2 regions of the Streptomyces sp. NPDC003379 genome follow, and region 1 is predicted to be linked to the other one. Evidence: predicted binding sites of a transcription regulator. Region 1 holds the regulator's gene; the other holds the start of a gene.
The links. The regulator HspR, encoded in region 1, represses chaperone genes until heat shock. The targets are predictions, from matches to a motif close to TTGAGNNNNNNNNNCTCAA.
Positions count from the first base shown of each region.

Region 2: a site for HspR is predicted at 3,920-3,938, ahead of dnaK (molecular chaperone DnaK). Genes of this name have one in related genera too.

Region 1 covers NZ_JBSFRK010000079.1:3,478-10,405, reverse strand. The annotation lists gene dnaK (molecular chaperone DnaK) at 1-626, shown strand, start outside; gene grpE (nucleotide exchange factor GrpE) at 626-1,339, shown strand; gene dnaJ (molecular chaperone DnaJ) at 1,373-2,569, shown strand; gene ACWDVB_RS38255 (heat shock protein transcriptional repressor HspR) at 2,571-3,032, shown strand; gene ACWDVB_RS38250 (hypothetical protein) at 3,164-3,676, shown strand; partial or broken gene ACWDVB_RS38245 (helix-turn-helix transcriptional regulator) at 3,697-4,359, opposite strand; gene ACWDVB_RS38240 (helix-turn-helix transcriptional regulator) at 4,546-5,535, opposite strand; gene ACWDVB_RS38235 (hypothetical protein) at 5,643-5,981, shown strand; gene ACWDVB_RS38230 (hypothetical protein) at 5,978-6,340, shown strand; gene ACWDVB_RS38225 (pyridoxamine 5'-phosphate oxidase family protein) at 6,471-6,905, opposite strand.
Region 2 covers NZ_JBSFRK010000062.1:20,729-27,656, forward strand. The annotation lists gene narH (nitrate reductase subunit beta) at 1-660, shown strand, start outside; gene narJ (nitrate reductase molybdenum cofactor assembly chaperone) at 657-1,229, shown strand; gene narI (respiratory nitrate reductase subunit gamma) at 1,229-1,951, shown strand; gene dnaK (molecular chaperone DnaK) at 1,955-3,850, opposite strand; gene ACWDVB_RS36460 (OsmC family protein) at 4,013-4,438, opposite strand; gene ACWDVB_RS36465 (DUF952 domain-containing protein) at 4,645-5,016, shown strand; gene ACWDVB_RS36470 (type III polyketide synthase) at 5,060-6,160, opposite strand; gene ACWDVB_RS36475 (cytochrome P450) at 6,166-6,928, opposite strand, start outside.

The DNA of each region.
Region 1 (6,928 bases):
ACCAGGGCGAGCGCGAGATCGCGGCGTACAACAAGAAGCTCGGCATGTTCGAGCTGACGGGCCTGCCGCCGGCCCCGCGCGGTGTCCCGCAGATCGAGGTCGCCTTCGACATCGACGCCAACGGCATCATGCACGTGACCGCGAAGGACCTGGGCACGGGCAAGGAGCAGAAGATGACCGTCACCGGTGGCTCCTCGCTGCCGAAGGACGAGGTCGACCGCATGCGCCAGGAGGCCGAGCAGTACGCGGACGAGGACCACCGCCGCCGCGAGGCCGCCGAGTCCCGCAACCAGGGCGAGCAGCTCGTCTACCAGACGGAGAAGTTCCTCAAGGACAACGAGGACAAGGTCCCCGGTGACGTCAAGACCGAGGTCGAGGAAGCCGTCAGCGAGCTGAAGGAGAAGCTCAAGGGCGAGGACTCGACCGAGATCCGCACCGCCACCGAGAAGGTCGCCGCCGTCTCGCAGAAGCTGGGCCAGGCCATGTACGCCGACGCCCAGGGCGCGCAGGCCGCGGGCGGCGCCGAGGGCGCGGCCCCCGGTGGCGAGCAGGCCAAGGAAGATGACGGAGTCGTCGACGCCGAGATCGTCGACGACGAGAAGGACCAGAAGGGTGGCGCCGCCTGATGACCGAGGAGACCCCGGGTTTCGGCGAGAGCGCCGACAAGCCTGACGTCCCCTCTGGCGCCACCCCTGATGACGCGGCGCCGAAGGCCGCCGAGCCCTCCATCGAGGAGGGCCCGGCGTCCCCGGCCGGGGACGCGGACAGCAAGACGTCCGCCCAGGACGTGGGCCTGACCGCCCAGCTGGACCAGGTGCGCACCGCGCTCAACGAGCGCACGGCGGACCTCCAGCGGCTGCAGGCCGAGTATCAGAACTACCGCCGCCGGGTGGAGCGGGACAAGGTGACGGTGAAGGAGATCGCCTCGGCGAACCTCCTCTCCGAGCTCCTGCCGACCCTCGACGACATCGGCCGCGCCCGTGAGCACGGCGAGCTGGTCGGTGGCTTCAAGTCGGTCGCCGAGGCGCTGGAGACCGTCGTCGCCAAGATGGGCCTCCAGCAGTTCGGCAAGGAGGGCGAGCCCTTCGACCCGACGATCCACGAGGCCCTGATGCACAGCTACGCACCGGACGTCACCGAGACGACGTGCGTCGCGATCCTGCAGCCGGGGTATCGCATCGGCGAGCGCACCATCCGCCCCGCGCGGGTGGCCGTCGCCGAGCCGCAGCCCGGCGCGCAGACGGTCAAGGGCGACGAATCCGCTGAGGGTGCCGAGGGCCCCGCGGCCCCCGCGGAGGGCTCGGACGAGAAGGAGACCGGTGGCCCGGACAAGGGCTGACGGCAGCGAGACGAGTGAGGAGGGACGTCGGGGATGAGCACCAAGGACTTCATCGAGAAGGACTACTACAAGGTCCTCGGCGTCCCCAAGGACGCCACCGAGGCCGAGATCAAGAAGGCGTACCGGAAGCTCGCCCGCGAGAACCACCCGGACGCCAACAAGGGCAACGCCAAGGCGGAGGAGCGCTTCAAGGAGATCTCCGAGGCGAACGACATCCTCGGTGACCCCAAGAAGCGCAAGGAGTACGACGAAGCGCGTGCTCTCTTCGGCAACGGCGGATTCCGGCAGGGTCCCGGAGCCGGCGGCGGCGGATCGTTCAACTTCGACCTGGGTGACCTCTTCGGAGGCGGCGCCCCGGGTGGCGGTGGGGCGGCCGGCGGCGGCTTCGGGGGTGGTCTCGGTGACGTCTTCGGGGGCCTGTTCAACCGCGGCGGCGCGGGTGCCGGTACGGGCACGCGTACGCAGCCGAGGCGCGGCCAGGACATCGAGTCCGAGGTCACGCTGAGCTTCACGGAGGCGGTGGACGGCGCGACGGTGCCGCTGCGCATGTCCTCCCAGGCCGCCTGCAAGGCCTGTTCCGGCACCGGCGACAAGAACGGCACGCCGCGCGTGTGCCCGACCTGCGTCGGCACGGGCCAGGTCTCGCGGGGCGGCGGCGGCGGTTTCTCGCTGACCGACCCGTGCGTGGACTGCAAGGGCCGGGGCCTGATCGCCCAGGACCCGTGTGAGGTCTGCGGCGGCTCGGGACGCGCGAAGTCCTCCCGCACCATGCAGGTGCGGATCCCGGCGGGGGTGAGCGACGGCCAGCGGATCAGGCTCCGCGGCAAGGGCGCACCCGGCGAGCGGGGCGGCCCGGCCGGTGATCTGTACGTGGTCGTGCACGTCGACACCCACCCCGTCTTCGGCCGCAAGGGCGACAACCTCACGGTCACGGTGCCGGTGACGTACCCCGAGGCGGCGCTGGGCGGCGAGGTCAAGGTCCCGACGCTCGGCGGCCCGGCCGTCACCCTGAAGCTGCCCCCGGGCACGCCCAACGGCCGTACAATGCGGGCCCGCGGCAAGGGCGCGGTCCGCAAGGACGGCACGCGGGGCGACCTTCTGGTGACGGTCGAGGTGTCGGTCCCGACGTCGTTGAGCGACGGGGCGAAGGAAGCCCTGGAGTCCTACCGCGAGGCGACCGCGGGGGACGACCCGCGGGCAGAACTGTTCCAGGCCGCGAAGGGAGCATGAGATGGACGGCCGTCGTCGACAGTCCGGATTCAGTAGGGCGTACCAACTCACCGACGAGACGCCGGTGTACGTCATCTCGGTGGCCGCCCAGCTGAGCGGCCTCCACCCGCAGACCCTGCGGCAGTACGACCGCCTGGGCCTGGTCTCCCCGGACCGCACGGCGGGCCGCGGCCGCCGCTACTCCGCCCGCGACATCGAACTGCTGCGCACCGTGCAGCAGTTGTCGCAGGAGGAGGGCATCAACCTCGCCGGCATCAAGCGCATCATCGAGCTGGAGAACCAGGTCGCCGCGCTCCAGTCCCGTGTCGCGGAGCTCTCCGCGGCCGTGGAGGGAGCCGCCGCCGCGATGCAGCAACGTGAAGCGGCGGTGCACGCCTCGTACCGCCGCGACCTCGTCCCGTACCAGGACGTGCAGCAGGCGAGCGCGCTGGTGGTCTGGCGCCCGAAGAGGGCGACGGACTGAGACCGCGCGCTTGTCCGTTTGTCGGCTCGGTCGCGAAGGGGCCGGGAGGGGAACCTCCCGGCCCCTTCGGGCGTTGTGGTGGCCGACCTGAAGTGCTTGTCGTGTGTCTGTTCTGGGGGAAGTGGTTTTCCATGGCCATGGTGGGGCTGTTCTGGATCGCCGAGGGCGATGTGTACGTGGGCGCGAAGCCGTCCGGACTGGCTGCCGGGGTGCGCCTGACGCCGGAGGGCGTGGCGGCCCTCGGCGACAGGCAGTCGGGGTTCTGGCCGTGGGAGGACGTGCGCTCCCTGGCCATCGAGGACGTCCCGGTGAAGTCGCTCAAGCGCCATGTGGGCGTGGCCGTCGACCTGGTGCTGACGGTCGGTCTGGGCGGCTCGGACGAGGCCCCGAAGATGACGGTCCGGGTCGGCGGCGCCGAGGGGGAGGCGGAGCTGACGGCGTACACCGCGGCGGCGGTCGGCTACTCCACCACGGAGTACGACCTTTCCCGCGCGCTCCTGGCCCGCCTCACGGAGGGCGCGGGCACGCTCATGACGACGCTGGCGGCGATGGCGGAGTGGGGGCGGCGCCATGAGGGGGGTTCTCCCCGGGCGGCCGTCAGGGAGGCGCTGCTGAGGGAGTGGCTGGCGGGCGCGGACGCCTGAGACGCCAGGCCGTGTCCGGCCTAGTCCCGGTCGAGGTCGAGGTCGAGGACGCCGGACTGGCCGATGAGGTAGCCCAGTTGGGCCCGGCTCTCGCTGCCGAGGGTGGCGGCGAGTTTGGCTATGTGGACGCGGGCCGTGCGGATGTTCATGCCGAGGCGGTCGGCGATCTCGGCGTCGGTGAGGCCTTCGACGAGGAGGCCGGCGATGGCGCGCTGGCGGGGTGTCACGCCGCCCTCGGAGACCTGCGGGGCGGCCTGGGGCCACATGGGCGTGGCCAGCCGCCACAGCCGCCAGAACGTGGTGGCGAAGTACTCGACGAGGGCCGGGTGGCGCAGCTCCAGGGCGATGCTGCGGTCCCTGCTCGCCGGGATGAACGCCACGGTCCGGTCGAAGACGAAGAGGCGGTCGGTCACCTCGTCGAGGGTGCGGGCCTCGGCGTCGCCGTCGAGCTGCTCGAAGTAGGCGAGTACGGGCAGGGAGTGGCGCGTCGTGTGCTGGTAGAGGGTCCGCATCCGGCAGCCCCGGCTGAGGATCGACTGGTCTCGGGGAAAGGCTTCGGCCAAGGTCTCGGGCGGGCGGGTGCCGCCGGGCTGGATGGCGAGGAACTCCTCGGTGACCTCGCTCATGGCGCGGTCGATGGCCGAGTTGATGCGTTCCAGGCCGTCGAGGACGGTGATCTCAGGGGCGGCCGTGGCGGTGGGTTCGCAGGGTTCCTCCACGGTGTGCGGCGCGTGCTCGCTGGTCATGTGCGCTCCCTCCCGCTCAGTTGAAGCGCGGCGATTGTATGCAGGGGGACGCGGAGGGGAGGACGGCCCCTCATTGAAGTGTCTACTTCCGTGCGGGGCTGTCCAGGGGTGGGGCGGGGATCGTCACCTCGGGCGGTCGTGGGCGAGAATTCCCGACTGGGCGATGAGGTAGCCGAGCTGGGCGCGGCTGCCACTGCCCAGTGCGGCGGCGATCTTGGCGATGTGGGCGCGGCAGGTGCGGACGTTCATGCCGAGGCGGCGGGCGATGGCCTCGTCGACGTGGCCCTCGACGAGGAGCTTGGCGATGGAGCGCTGCACGCCCGTGATGCCGCCGGTCGGCGGGTCGTAGGGGGCCTCGTCCAGGAGCGGGGAGGCGCGCCGCCAGAGCTGTTCGAAGACCTTGGCGAGATATCCGACCAGGCCGCTGTGGCGGAGCTCCAGGGCGACCTGGCGGTCGTCCTGGGCAGGTATGAAGGCGACCGTCCGGTCGAAGATCATCAGTCGTTCGATGAGCTCTTCCAGGGTGCGCACCTCGACCTTGCCCTGGCGCATGTACTCGGCGTAGGCGATGGTTCCCTGGCTGTGCCGGGCGGTGTGCTGATAGAGCGTGCGCATCGTGATGCCGCGCTCGATGATGCCCTGGCTCCGCTGCACGGCTTCGGTGAGCACCGCTTCGCTGCGTCCGCCGCCGGGCTGCACGGTGAGGATCTCCGACTGGCACTCCGCGGTGGCGGCGTCTATCGCCGCGTTGATGCGGGTGGCGCCCTCCAGGACCGTGATGGCGTGGTCGGTCGGCCGGTCCTGGGCACTGATGGCCATGAATGGCTCAAAAGCGTCGGTAAGTTCGATGGCGAGGGTCCTGCGCTCCAGGATTTCCCGTTCCAGGGGATGGAGGCGCTGCGCCAACACCGAGGTGGGCGGAGCCGGACGGAGCCAGTCGACGTCCTCCGGATCAGGGTGCAGGAGGGCGAACTCCATCAGACATGGTGCGGCCTCCGCTTCGCTGCGGCGGACCCGTCCGGAGCGCAGTGCGCTGGCGTAGAGACGCTTGCCTTCGGCGCAGAGTGCAACCACGGAGTGTGGATGTGTCCCAATTGGGCTTTTTGTTGTCATTCCTCCACCCCCCAGGGTCCTGAACGTGCAGGAACATGATGCATCTCTTCTGTGGTGTTCGGATGGCTGAATGAGCCATCGTCTTGGAAGGCCGGGGGAGAGTCGCTATGGAAGTGAGGACGAAGCCCGCTATGTGCAAGGGAAAGCTTCGCTCGGTACTTGTCGGTGCCTTCTCCGTTGGGTTGGCCATCAGCGCGTTCAGTGGTCTTGAACTGGGTGCGGAAACCGGGAACGCGACGGCGGTCGTTCAGGAGTCCAAGCCGGCGCCGCCGGACATTGTCGGGTCCTCCACGCCGATGGGAGACATCGTCTGGGCCTCCACTTCGACGGACGACATCGTCTGGGGCCGCGCCCTGTCGACGGACGACATCGTCTGGAACGCGGTGCCCGCCGACAGCGCCGACAGCAACGCCGGTCTCTCTGGGACGGGAGTTGCCGAGGCATGAGTACTCCTCCTGACGACCGCACCTTCCGCCGGGAAATGGCCACCGCCTACCGCTCCGGATGGCACTTCATCGATCTCGTCACCGCGATCCCCCATCGCGGCGACTCGCTGATGGTGACCCTCCTCGGTGAGCCGATCGTCGTCACCCGCGACGACGAGGAGGAGATCCGGGCCTACCGGTGCCTGCGGCGGCCGCGAGGCGCGCCGCAGCCCGTGCGGTGTGCCATTCGGTACGGGATGGTGTTCGTCAATCTCGACCGGCGCGACCACCAGCTCGTCGGAGAGCAGGAACAGCAGGATCCGGGCGCCATGACGAGCGCTCCGGACAGCAGCATCACAGCCACCCCCCGCAGTGCCTGACGCGATTCCCCCGTCGTTGTAAATCGCGCAGGCACTTCCCCCAGCAGCGGCGTCACCGTGGACCTGAACACGGTGGCGCCGCTGTGGTGTGCACGGAGACCCGTGCCGAGCCCGTGCCCGGCCATTCGGCTCACGCCTTGCCCAGCGCCCGCGTAACCTCGATCTCGATCAGGACCCGGTCCGGGTTCGGCGAGGGACGCCGCTCGTAGCGCGCCTCGTAGCGCAGCTCCGCCGCCTCGATGGCCGCCGGTTCCGTCCTGATCGTCGCGCGGCCCTCCAGCGTCGCCCAGCGCCGGCCCGCGAACTGGCAGACCGCCACCCGCGCCCCCGGCCCGTCCGCCGCGCCCGCCGCCGCGAGGATGTGCACGACCTTCCGGCTCGTCTTGCGCGCGAGGACGCGGGCGACCCCGGCCTCCGGGTCGTACGTCACGCCGACCGGCACCACGTGCGGAGTGCCGTCCGGGCGCAGCGTGGTCAAGGTGCACAGGTGCCGTTCGCGCCAGAAGCTGAGGTAGGACGCGGGCGGATCGCGCGGGTCGATCGGTGGCGATGCGTTCGGGCTCATGGACCGGAACATAGCCGCCCTGC
Region 2 (6,928 bases), on a different contig from region 1:
CGCCGCTCCCCCGTGCACGCCCTGATCAGCACGTACAAGGTGGCGCTCCCCCTGCACCCGGAGTACCGCACCATGCCGATGGTCTGGTACATCCCGCCGCTGTCACCGGTGGTCGACGCGCTGACGGAGACGGGACACGACGGCGAGGACATCGCGAACCTCTTCGGCGCCATCGACACCCTGCGCATCCCCCTCGAATACCTCGCGGAGATCTTCACCGCCGGGGACGTCGGCCCGGTCCGCTCCTCCCTGGAGAAGCTGGCGGCGATGCGCGCCCACATGCGGGCCGTCAACCTCGGCGACACGCCCGACAGCGAGGTGGCGCGGTCGGTGGGGATGACGGGGCCGCGGATCGAGGAGATGTACCGCCTGCTGGCCATCGCCAAGTACGAGGAGCGGTACGTCATCCCGACCGCGGCCGTCGCGGACGCGCGGCGCCTGGAGGAGTCGGCCCTGCCCGAACTCCCGGACTCGTGCAGCCTCGATTACGAGGGCGGCCCCGGCGCGGGCGGCGACGGCCCGTTCGGCCAGGACTCGGGCCGCAGACAGCTGCCGCTGGTCACCGTCGAGAACTTCCACACGCTGCGGGCCCGGCAGACCGCCGACGAGCAGCCGAGCGCGGCCGAGAAGGCCCACGCGGCCGAGAAGGACGCCCAGTGACTCCGCACGCCGTGCTCTACCAGGCCGCCGCGCTCTGCCTCGCCTATCCGGACGAGGAGTTCCAGGAGCGGCTGCCGCTGCTGCGGGCCGCCGCACCGCCACGGCTCGACGACTTCCTGACGTACGCCGAGACCACGCGCCCCCGCGAACTCGCGGCGCACTACGTGCGGGTCTTCGACTTCAAGAACCGCCACAGCCTGTATCTGAGCTGGTGGCGGGAGGGCGACACCCGGCGGCGCGGCATGGCCCTGGTCCGCTTCAAGGAGGTTTACCGCGCGCACGGCCTGGAGTTCAGCGGCGAGGAGTTGCCGGACTTCCTCCCCGCCGTCCTGGAGTTCTCCGCCCGCGCGGGCCCTGTGCTGCTCCTGGAGAACCGCGGCGGCCTCGAGCTGCTGCGGCTCGCGCTCGGCGACTTCGGCACACCGTACGCGGGCGTGCTGGAAGCGGTGTGCGCGAGCCTGCCGGGCCCCACGCCCAAGGACCGCGCCGAGGCGCTCGCGCTCGCCCGCTCGGGGCCGCCGCGCGAGGACGTCGGCCTCGAACCCTTCGCACTCATCGGGGAGCACTGATGAAAACGCTGCTGTGGGGCGCCCTCCCCTACATCGCCTTCGTCCTGCTCGTCGCGGGCACGATCTGGCGCTACCGCTACGACAAGTTCGGCTGGACGACCCGCTCGTCGCAGGTCTACGAGTCCAGGCTCCTCAACATCGCCTCACCGATGTTCCACTACGGCATCCTCTTCGTGCTGGTAGGGCACCTGGTGGGCCTGTTCCTCCCCGAGTCGTGGACGGACAAGGCGGGGGTGAGCGAGCACACGTACCACCTGTTCTCGCTGTACGGCGGCACGACGGCCGGGGTCCTGCTCGTCCTCGGCATCCTGCTGCTGCTCTACCGGCGTCGGACCAACACGCCGGTGTTCCGCGCGACGACCACCAACGACAAGCTGATGTACCTGGTGCTGTTCGCGTCGATCGTCCTCGGCATGGTCGCCAAGCTGCTGCACACGTCGGGCGACGGCTACGACTACCGGGAGTCCATCGCCCCTTGGGCGCGCAGCCTCTTCACGCTCCGGCCCGACATCGACGCGATGGCGGGCGTGCCGGTGCTGTACGAGATCCACGCGGTGGTCGGCATGGTGCTGTTCGCCCTGGTGCCGTTCACCCGCCTGATCCACATGTTCAGCGCGCCGCTCCAGTACCTCTTCCGCCCGTACGTGGTCTACCGCGCCCGGGACCCGGAACGGCTGGGCGCGCGGCCGGAGCGGCGCGGCTGGGAACGGACGGGGTCCTAGGGCCTAGGGCGCCTTGTCCTGACCGTCCTTGCCCTTGTCGTCCTCGTCCACGATCTCGGCGTCCACCACGCCTTCCTCGGCGGCGGAATCGGTGGAGGCACCGGTGGCGGAACCGGTGGAGCCCGTCTGCTCCTGGGCGCCCCCGCCAGAAGCCGCGTACATGGCCTGGCCCATCTTCTGGCTGACCGTCGCCAGCTTCTCGGCGCCGGCGCGCAGGGCCGCCGTGTCGTCGGGGCGATCTTTGAGGAGGCCCTTCAACTCCGTCGCTGCCGCCTCGACTTCACCCTTGGTGTCCGCGGGGATCTTGTCCCCGTTCTCCCGCAGGAACCTCTCCGTCTGGTAGACGAGCTGCTCGGCCTGGTTGCGGGTCTCCGCGGCCTCGCGCCGCCTGCGGTCCTCCTCCGCGTGCTGCTCCGCCTCGCGGACCATGCGGTTGATGTCGTCCTTGGGCAGCGCGGAGCCGCCGGTCACCGTCATGCGCTGCTCGCGGCCCGTAGCCTCGTCCTTCGCCGAGACGTGCATGATGCCGTTGGCGTCGATGTCGAAGGTGACCTCGATCTTGGGGACGCCGCGCGGGGCGGGCGGCAGCCCGGTCAGGTCGAAGACGCCGAGCTTCTTGTTGTACGCGGCGATCTCCCGCTCGCCCTGGAAGACCTGGATGCCGACCGAGGGCTGGTTGTCCTCGGCGGTGGAGAAGGTCTCCGAACGGCGGGTCGGGATCGTGGTGTTGCGCTCGATGAGCTTGGTCATGATGCCGCCCTTGGTCTCGATGCCGAGGGACAGCGGGGTCACGTCGAGGAGGAGTACGTCCTTGACGTCGCCGCGGATCACACCGGCCTGCAGGGCCGCGCCGAGCGCCACCACCTCGTCGGGGTTGACGCCCTTGTGCGGGTCCTTCCCGGTGAGTTCCCTGACCAGCTCGCTCACGGCGGGCATACGGGTGGAGCCGCCGACCAGGATCACGTGGTCGATGGCGGACAGCTTGACGCCCGCGTCCTTGACGGCCTGGTGGAAGGGCTCCTTGCACCGGTCGAGCAGGTCGGACGTCAGCTCCTGGAACTGGGCGCGCGTCAGCTTCTCGGCCAGGTGCAGAGGCCCTTCGGACGACGCCGTGATGTAGGGGAGGTTGATGTCCGTCTCGCTGGAGGAGGACAGCTCGATCTTCGCCTTCTCGGCGCCCTCCCGCAGGCGCTGGAGCGCCATCTTGTCCTTGCCGAGGTCCACGCCGTGCCCGTTCTTGAACTGCCGCACCAGGTGTTCGACGATCCGCTGGTCCCAGTCGTCGCCGCCCAGCTGGGTGTCGCCGTTGGTGGCCTTGACCTCGATGACGCCCTCGCCCATCTCCAGGAGCGAGACGTCGAAGGTGCCACCGCCCAGGTCGAAGACGAGGACGGTCTGGTCGTCGCCCTTGTCCAGGCCGTACGCGAGGGCCGCCGCCGTCGGTTCGTTGATGATGCGCAGGACGTTGAGGCCCGCGATCTCACCGGCCTCCTTGGTGGCCTGGCGCTGGGTGTCGTCGAAGTACGCGGGGACGGTGACCACCGCGTCGGTGACGTCCTCACCGAGGTAGGACTCGGCGTCGCGCTTCAGTTTCTGCAGGACGCGCGCGGAGAGTTCCTGCGCGGTGTAGCGGGTGCCGTCCACGGAGCCGCTCTCCGGGAAGCGCCAGCCGCCGTCGCCCATATGCCGTTTGACGGAGCGCGCGGTGCGCTCCACGTTCGTGACCGCCTGCCGCTTGGCGACCTCGCCCACCAGGACGTCGCCGCTCTTCGCGAAGGCGACGACCGACGGGGTGGTGCGCGCGCCCTCCGCGTTGGCCACGACGGTGGGCTCACCGCCCTCCAGCACGGCCACCACTGAGTTCGTCGTCCCGAGATCGATTCCGACCGCACGTGCCATGGTCCAGTCCCTTCCGCCGAGAGCCCAATGTCCCCGTATCCAGGTCTACTCCGTACTCCATCACAAAACTTGAGCGGGATCTTGTCAATGCCCGGATACGACAATGCCGCCACCCAGCACCCTCTCGGAGGCGGGGTGACGGCATCGTCAGCGGGCGTCGTATCAGGCCAGCTTGGCCGAGAGCGTGATGGTCGTGCCCGTCAGCGCCTGGCTCACCGGGCAGTTGGCCTTGGCGTCCTCGGCGGCCGAGACGAAGGTGGCCTCGTCGATGCCCGGCACGGTGCCCTCGACGTTGAGGTGGATGCCGGTGATGCCGGTGCCCGGCTGGAAGGTCACGTCGGCCGACGTGGTGAGGCGGCTCGGCGGGGTGCCCGCGCCGGCCAGGCCGTGCGACAGCGCCATGGAGAAGCAGCTGGAGTGCGCGGCGGCGATGAGCTCCTCCGGGCTGGTCCTGCCGTTCGCCTCCTCGGCGCGCGACGGCCAGGACACCGCCTGCTCGCCGATGCCGGAGGAGTCGAAGGTGACCATGCCCGAGCCCTCCGTGAGAGAGCCCTCCCAGACCGTGTGCGCGGAGCGCGTGGTTGCCACGATGCAGTTCCCTTCAGTGCGGTTCCGTGATCGGAAGTTCCGTTGCCACCATCCGATCACACTCGGGATGCAAACGGGCCACGGGGCGGACCGAGTTCCGGAGCCGTCAACTTCGGGTTCGGCTCTGTTGCACGATAGTGGCGCCGCATCGCCCGGACGAATGCGTCCGGGCGCCATTGATGAACGGTGACCGCTATAACTGGCCCATGATCTATCACGTAGCCGCTCTCGACGACTGGCTTTCCGACCCGGAGCTGCCTTACGCGCCCGCGTCGTTGGCGAAGGACGGGTCCGTGCACTGCTCGCCCGACGAGGAAGCGATCCTGGCAGCCGCCACCCGCTTCCACAGTCGGACAGCCGGTCCTCTCGTCGCCCTGCTCATCGACGAGAGGAAGCTCGGTGCCGAGGTGAAGTGGGTGGCCCCTGCTGCGGGCTCACCTCTCGCCCAGGGGCCCGCAGTTCTGTTTCCGCGGGTTCTGGGTCCCGTCAACCGGGACGCGGTCGTCGGGCTGATGGAGATCGTGCGCGACGACGAGGGCGGTGCCCGGGAGCTGGTTCCCCGGGGTCCGGCGGAGTGACACAGCGGGGCCGCCGTACTGGTAGCGCGACGAATCCGACGCCTTAGCGCAGTCCGGCACCGGAAAGCCCGGGCTCGGACTCGGACACCGGCCGGTGCGGTGTCGCCCATCTGCCCAGGGCCATTTCGGCCGTGATCCCGGGCCCGAACCCCGCGATGAGCCCTTGCCCTCCGTGCGGCGGGCCACCTTCGGCGAAGAGCCGGGCGAGGGCGTCGAAGATGACGGCACTGGCGATGTTGCCGCGTTCGGTGAGGGTGCTGCGGCTGTGCCTGAACATCCGCGGCGGAAGGTCCAGGAGACGGCCGAGGTCGTCGAGGATACGGGGGCCACCGGCGTGGACGAGGTAGAAGTCGAGGTTGGCGACGTCCCAGGCGTGCGGGGCGGCCATGCTGCGCATGGCCGGCGCCAGTACCCCCATGGTGCCGGGCACACGTTTGTCGAGCTGGAAGTGGAATCCGGTGTCACGGACCGCGTAGGAGATCCATCTCTCGGTGTCGGGGACCAGATGCGAGGCGTTGTGCTCAAGGCGGATTCCGTGTCCGCCCTGACCTCGTACGACGACGGCGGCCATGGCATCACCGAAGAGGCCGTTGGAGAGCAGACTGCCCACGCCGACGTCGGTCGGCTGGTAGAGGAGCGAGCAGAACTCGCACGAGACGATGAGCACGTTGCGCTCGGGATAGGCGGTGCAGAAGTCGTGTGCGCGGTTGACGGCCGCGCCGCCGGCCGCGCAACCCAGCTGCGAGATGGGCAGTTGGCGGGTGTCTGGCCGGAACCGCATGCTGTTGATCAGCCACGCCGTCATCGACGGCATCATGAACCCGGTGCACGACACGTAAATGATCATGTCGATGTCGTGGACCGTGAGTTCCGCGTGTTCCAGCGCGGTCTCGATGACCGGTGGCAGGCGTACCTTGGCCTCCTTCTCGTAGAGGAGGTTGCGTTCCTCGAACCCGGGGTGTTTCAGGGTCGCCTCCAGTGGCTGGAGGAGATGGCGGGTCCGTACTCCGGTGTTGGCGATCAGCCGCAGGGCCAGGTCGAGCTGCGGGTGCCCGGCGTGCAGGGTGCGGGCGAGATGAAGGGTCTGCTCGGCCGTGACGACGTGTTCGGGGACGGCGACATGGGGCCGGCACAGAGTCGGCATGGCGCTCACCACGCGACCGGCAGCGCGAGGGGGTAGCGCCAGATCGACTGGGTGTTCCAGCGCACCTCCTCCACCGGTACGGCCAGGCGCAGGGTGGGGAACCGGGACAGCAGGCCGCCGATCGAGGTGCGCAGCATCAGGAGGGCGAGATGGGATCCCAGGCAGTGGTGCATGCCGTAGCCGAAGGCCAGATGCGCGGGCGGGGAGGGCCGTTCGAAGTCGAGTTCGTCGGGGCGGTCGTACGCCAGTTCGTCGCGGTTGGCGGTGAGATAGGAGACATGGACCGTTTCGCCGGCACGGATCGTCACACCGTCGATGGTGACGTCTTCGAGGGCCACGCGAGGAATTCCGACCCCTTGGCGGAAGGGGACGTAGCGCAGCAGCTCATCGATCGCCTGGTCCAACAGCTCCGGCGCCTCCTGTAGCCGGCCGAGCTGCGCCGGGTGGGTGAGCAGGGTGAAAACGAAGTTGCTGATGTCGTAGGTCGTGGTGTCGTGCCCGGTGACCATCAGCAGCATGGCCAGCACCGCGAGCTCCGCGTCGGTGAGTCTCTCGTCCCCGATCCGGGCGGTCGCGAGCGCGCTGAGCAGGTCCTCGCCGGGTTCGGCGCGTCGACGGGTGGTCAGCTCGTCGAAATAGACGCGCAGCTGCTGCTTGGCGTCGGCGGCGGCGCTCCGGCTGTCGGGGGTCATGGCCATCATCGCCATGGCCCAGGCACGCAGCTGCGGCCGGTCCGGCGCGGGGATGTCGAGGAGCTCGCAGATGGTG